2 regions of the Pseudomonas sp. FP2335 genome follow, and region 2 is predicted to be linked to the other one. Evidence: predicted binding sites of a transcription regulator. Region 2 holds the regulator's gene; the other holds the start of a gene.

What was found. The regulator sigma-54, encoded in region 2, starts transcription at its own class of promoters, with help from an activator protein. The targets are predictions, from matches to a motif close to ANTGGCATNNANNTTGCTNT.
Region 1: a site for sigma-54 is predicted at 1,896-1,915, ahead of PSH81_RS19130 (flagellar hook-length control protein FliK). Genes of this name have one in related genera too.

The regions. Positions count from the first base shown of each region.
Region 1 is NZ_CP117437.1:4,271,016-4,274,222, forward strand. Features, by position in the region: gene fliL (flagellar basal body-associated protein FliL) at 1-288, opposite strand, end outside; gene PSH81_RS19130 (flagellar hook-length control protein FliK) at 509-1,846, opposite strand; gene PSH81_RS19135 (Hpt domain-containing protein) at 1,989-2,336, opposite strand; gene PSH81_RS19140 (fused response regulator/phosphatase) at 2,367-3,207, opposite strand, start outside.
Region 2 is NZ_CP117437.1:1,049,347-1,052,553, reverse strand. Features, by position in the region: gene lptB (LPS export ABC transporter ATP-binding protein) at 1-282, shown strand, start outside; gene PSH81_RS04510 (RNA polymerase factor sigma-54) at 467-1,960, shown strand; gene hpf (ribosome hibernation-promoting factor, HPF/YfiA family) at 2,036-2,341, shown strand; gene ptsN (PTS IIA-like nitrogen regulatory protein PtsN) at 2,354-2,818, shown strand; gene rapZ (RNase adapter RapZ) at 2,821-3,207, shown strand, end outside.

The DNA.
Region 1 (3,207 bases), 2.8 Mb from region 2:
CTGGTTGCGCGCGAGCAAGGTGATGCTCACTTGCAGGTAGCGCTGGCGGCCGTTCTGATTGAAGTTGGCGACAAAGGCCGGGAGCATCGGCTCGAAGATTGCCGGTTGCTTGACGTTGCTGGCGGTTTCGGCCGCAGGCGCCGGTTTGCTCGCGCTGCTGTGCATGATGTACCAAGTGCCACCCACCGAGGCGCCAATGGCCAGGATCAGGCCCACGACAATCATCAGGATAAGCTTGAGCTTGCCTTTGCCTGCGGGTGGTTTTGCTGCGTCGTCGCTCTTCGCCATGCCAATAATCCGTCACTATTCGGGGATTCATAGATCTACGGAAAGGCAAGAGCAAGTGTTATGCCAGAGTTGTCTGGTAATTGGGCAGAGCCAGCACCACCAATCAAATGTGGGAGCGGGCTTGCTCGCGAATGCGGTGTGTCAGTGACAGATGTATTGACTGACACACCGCATTCGCGAGCAAGCCCGCTCCCACATTTTGTCCCGCGACAGGTTCAGGTCAGGCGTAGTAGTCGACGGCGCTGGAGCCGATGACGTTGGAGATCACAGGCGTCACTGCTTCAGCCACTTCGGCATGGGCAGTGCTGTCGCCACTGTCACCACGTCCGCTGCTACTGATGCCCCGTGCCTGATTCTGCTGTTGCTGCTGCTCCTGGCCACGGGACTGGTCCGACACGTTCACATCCACCTGCCCCATGCCCTGCTGGGCAAACATCTCACGCAAGCGCCCGGATTGGCTTTCCAGCGCCTCGCGCACCACCGCATGGCCGCTCATGAAGCTGACCTGGGCTTGCTGGTCCGCCGTCATATTGACTTTGATGTCCAGGCGCCCGAGTTCGGCCGGTTGCAGTTGGATCTCCGCCGACTTGAGGTTGGCGCTGGACAGGTACATCACGCGGTTGACCACTTCCTCGGTCCAGCCGCTTTGGTGCATGGCCAGCGGTGCGTTGGTCACCGGCGGCAGGGCGTTTGCGGTTTTCGGCGTGGCGGCCTGGGTCAAGGCAGCCAGACGATTGGCGAAGTCATCGACGCGGGTGTCGCTGCTGGCGCCCTTGAGGTCTTTGAGGCCGTCTTCGATCAGCCCGCCGAAGGCTTTGTCACCACCCTGGTCAGTGCTGTCCTTGGCGGCTTGCTGGTCGACCATACTGGCCAGGCCGGCACTGAAATTCTGGGCGGCGGTCGGCTGGTCCAGGTCCGGCGGCGGTGCGCTTTTCTGGGGGGCCAGGCTACTGGCCGAGACGTGACCGCCCTGCTCCATCGCCAGGCGCACGGCCGGCATTGCGTCGAGAGGGTCGCTGGCGGGGTCGAACGCTGGTGCCTTGACCTCATCGGTCACGGCAAGCGGTGCTGCGGCCACGGGCTGAGCCTTTTCATCAACCACAGGCGCGACGGTTGCCGGAGCCACCGGCACTGGCACGGCGACTGGCGTGACCGTCGCCACCAACGCCGGGTCTACGACCGGGTCAACCACCGGCTGTTGCACCAGGCTTGGGTCGGCGGGCTTGTCGTCATCACTCTTGCTGGCGCTGTCATCAGCCTTGGCCGGCGGGTTGGCAGGCAAAGGATTGCCGCTATCGGCAACTGCCGGTGTGCTGGCGGCAGGCTTGTCGCCGCCGGCCGCAGGCTTGGCGCTGCTGTCGGCAGGCTTGTCACGGCTGGTTTTCGACGGGGTATCGTCGGCCTTTGCCACAGGTTTGGAACCCTGATTGGCGAACACCTGAGCAAAGCCGGCGCCCTTGTCACGCGGCTCCGCAGCCGCTGCCGGCGGGTTGGCGGCAGGCGCTTGAGGCTTGGCCGCAGGGGCAGCCTGAAGAAGCGAATTAGGGGCGACTGGCATAGGTAAAGGTCTCCACTGCATGAGGGTCGGGGATGCAGTATCTGGAGGTAGAGCAAGAGTCGGGCCAGGTTGCCGAGCGCAGCTGAAAAATGTGGGAGAGGGCCCGTTCCCACATTTGGATCTTCAAATCTCTATCAGCACATCAGAGCTGGAAGCGCTGGCGCTCCGATTCGTACAGCGGCCGCACCAAGGCAAACTCATGATCAATCTGATCCACCAGAACCCCCAGGTCAGCGCCAGGCGCTTGCGCAGACTCAGCCTCCAGCCGCTGGCACAACTGCGCCAGCCGCACCGCACCGAGGTTGCCGCTGCTGCCCTTGAAGCTATGGGCGATACGCCCCAGCGCCTTGGCGTCATCGCGCGCCTTGCGCAAGGCTTCGACGCGTTTTTGCGAATCATCGAGGAAGGTATCCAACAGCCTGGGGTACTCGCCCTCCATGACTTCCTGCAAACCCGACAGCACGTCGGGGTCCAGATGAATCTCAGCCACTTGTTCGCTCCTTGATCAAGAATCGGCGGATTATGCCTGAGCCGGCCATGAAAACTCCACGCAGACACTGCGCCCACCATCGGACCAGCGCACATCGCCGCTCAATTGACGGACCAGATTCAAGCCGCGACCGGACAGCCGATCAACGTCCAGGGGCCGCGCCAACACTTGATCCACGTCAAACCCGGCGCCGCTGTCTTCGATACGCAAGGACAGCTGCCCGCCGCCCAGCGTCGGCAACACCTGCACATGCACGCGCACATAGCCACTACTGAGCTGCGCCAGCCGCTCGTTGCGCTGGCGGTAGTAGTCGGCAAAACCGTGCACGTCGCGCTTGAGCCGCGAGTCCAGGCCCAGCACGCCATGCTCCAGGGCGTTGGAATACAACTCGGCCATCACGCTGTACAGCGCCCCGCTCTGCTCGCGCAGGCCATGGACCTCCAGCAGCAACTGCAACAGGTAGGGCAAGGGGTTGTAACGCTTGAGGGTTTCGGCGCGGAACTCGAAACTCACCGACCAATCCAGCGGGCACGACTGGCCGCTATCGGTATACAGCGGCCCCGTCGCACGCAGGGATGGCCCATCTTGCAGGGTGATTTCCACCATGCTCACATCGTCGCGCGCCTCACCGCGAAACGCGGCCAAGGCCTGCTCGATCTCTTCAAACAGCCGGTCGGGCTCGCGATTGGCGGCGAATACCTGATGTAAACGTTCGACGCCAAACAGCTGATCAGCGGTATCAGCCGTGTCGAGTACGCCGTCGGAGAGCAAAAACACCCGGTCACCCAGGGCCATCGGCCAGACTTCGGTGCTGTCGTCAAACGCCTCGGCCGACAACACGCCCAACGGCAAATGCCGTGGCTCCAGCGCC
Region 2 (3,207 bases):
GCCCGCGCCCTGGCCACTGCGCCGAAATTCATCCTGCTGGACGAACCGTTTGCCGGCGTCGACCCGATCTCGGTCGGCGACATCAAACAAATCATCCACCACCTGAAAGCCAAGGGCATCGGTGTATTGATCACCGACCACAACGTGCGTGAAACCCTCGACATCTGCGAAACCGCATATATCGTCAACGATGGCCAGCTGATTGCCGAAGGCGACGCCGCCACGATCCTGGCCAACGAATTGGTGAAGGAAGTCTACCTGGGTCACGAGTTCCGCCTGTAAACACCGTGGTGTCACGGCCGCTGCCAAGATGCGCGGGAGTCAATGAAAACCTCCGGATTTTTATTGTTACCGTGCTCTAGGCAAAGCCCCCGACATCAGGCATATAATTTGCTTATGTTTGGCGCTCACGCGCCCTGTCGTGGATGGCGCATTGCGCCGGCGAATAAGGTGTTAAGCCCCTGCCATGAAACCATCGCTAGTCCTGAGAATGGGCCAGCAGCTGACGATGACACCGCAGCTGCAACAGGCCATCCGCCTGCTCCAATTGTCGACCCTGGACCTGCAACAGGAAATCCAGGAGGCCCTGGAGTCCAACCCGATGCTCGAACGCCAGGAAGAAGGCGACGACTTCGATAACGCAGACCCGCTGGCCGACAACATCGAGCAAAAACCCAATTCCGACGTGCAGGAACCTTCCTATCAGGAAACCGCCCCAACGGTGGATAACCTGGAAGAAGGTGAATGGAACGAACGCATTCCTAACGAACTTCCCGTGGATACCGCCTGGGAAGACGTCTACCAGACCAGCGCCAGCAGCCTGCCCAGCAACGATGATGATGAGTGGGACTTCACCACCCGCACGTCCGCCGGTGAAAGCCTGCAGAGCCATCTGTTGTGGCAATTGAACCTCGCGCCGATGTCGGACACCGATCGCCTGATCGCTGTGACCCTGATCGACTGCATCAACAACCAGGGCTACCTGGACGAGACGCTTGAGGAGATCCTCGAAGCGTTCGACCCGGAACTGGACATCGAACTGGACGAGATCGAAGCCGTCCTGCACCGCATCCAACAGTTCGAACCCGCCGGCATCGGCGCCCGCACCCTCAGCGAATGCCTGTTGCTGCAATTGCGCCAACTGCCTGCCAAGACGCCTTGGCTCGTTGAAGCCCAGCGCTTGGTGACCGACTACATCGACTTGCTGGGTAGCCGCGACTACAGCCAGTTGATGCGCCGCATGAAACTCAAGGAAGACGACCTGCGCCAGGTGATCGAGCTGGTACAGAGCCTCAATCCGCGCCCGGGCTCGCAGATCGAGTCCAGCGAAGCCGAATACGTGGTGCCTGACGTCATCGTGCGCAAGGACAACGAACGCTGGCTGGTGGAGTTGAACCAGGAGTCGGTGCCACGCCTGCGGGTCAACCCGCAATACGCCGGCTTTGTACGCCGCGCCGATACCAGCGCCGACAACACCTTCATGCGCAACCAGTTGCAGGAGGCCCGCTGGTTCATCAAGAGCCTGCAAAGCCGCAACGAAACCCTGATGAAAGTCGCCACCCAGATCGTCGAGCACCAGCGCGGCTTCCTGGAATACGGCGACGAAGCGATGAAACCGTTGGTGCTGCATGACATCGCCGAAGCAGTCGGCATGCACGAATCGACGATTTCACGGGTGACCACGCAGAAATTCATGCATACCCCACGGGGTATTTATGAGCTGAAATACTTTTTCTCCAGCCACGTCAGCACCTCCGAAGGCGGCGAATGCTCGTCCACGGCGATCCGCGCGATCATCAAAAAACTGGTTGCCGCGGAAAATCAGAAAAAGCCATTGAGTGACAGTAAGATCGCTGGTTTACTGGAGGCACAAGGCATTCAGGTCGCCCGTCGAACCGTCGCCAAGTACCGCGAGTCCCTCGGGATCGCGCCTTCCAGCGAGCGTAAGCGTTTGATGTGACGGGCGGGCCATAGCGTTCCAGTGGTGGGTATTCCTGCCCACCGCTTTATGCACTGGCAACGAAGGAGAAGCTGTATGCAAGTCAACATCAGTGGACACCAACTGGAAGTGACCGAACCGCTGCGCGCCTATATCGGCGAAAAACTCAAAAGAATTGAGGGGCATTTCGACAAGATCACCAACGTGCAAGTCATCATGACTGTCGAAAAGCTGAAGCAGAAAATCGAAGCCACCTTGCGTATACCCGGCGGGGAAGTAGTCGCTAATGCCGAGCATTCAGATATGTATGCCGCCATTGACGACCTGACCGACAAGCTGGATCGCCAAATCAAAAAGCATAAGGAAAAGCAGCAGAGCCTCCTCCAGGGCACAGGCCGCTAACACTCCCCACCCATGATTCGACTTGAAACCATCCTGACCCCCGGCCGTTCCCTCGTGAACGCGCCGGGTGGCAGTAAAAAGAAAGCCCTTGAGCAAATTGCCAACCTGATCAGCCGCGAAGTGCCTGACCTGGAGATGCAAGATGTCTACGAGGCTCTGATTGCCCGTGAAAAACTCGGCTCCACCGGTTTTGGCAACGGCATCGCCATTCCCCACTGCCGCCTCAAAAGTTGTGAGGCACCTGTCAGCGCCCTGCTGCACCTGGACGCTCCCATCGATTTCGACGCCATCGACGGCGCCCCGGTCGACCTGCTGTTTGTTCTGCTGGTCCCGCAAGCCGCCACCGATGCGCACCTGGAACTGCTCCGGCAGATCGCCAGCATGCTCGACCGCAAGGAAGTACGCGACAAACTGCGCAGTGCCAGTAGCAATGAGGCGCTGTATCAGGTAGTCCTGGATGAACAGAACGGGCAGTAATCATGCGTTTGATCATCGTCAGCGGCCGTTCCGGCTCGGGTAAAAGCACCGCCCTCAACGTACTTGAGGACAGTGGCTTCTACTGCATCGACAACCTGCCCGCCGGCCTGCTGCCAGAGCTCGCGGAACGCGCGTTGATCCACACCGAGCTGGCGCAACCGCTGGTGGCCGTATCGATCGATGCCCGCAACCTGCCCAGCCACCTTGAGCGGTTCCCGCAACTGCTCGAGGAAGTTCGCGCCAAGCACATTCATTGCGATGTGCTGTACCTGGACGCCGACGAAGAGACCCTGCTAAAGCGCTTCTCTGAAACCCGTCGACGCCACCCCCTCAGCAGCCCCCATCGCTCCCTGGCAGAAGCCATCGAGGACGAAACCAAGTTGCTGGGG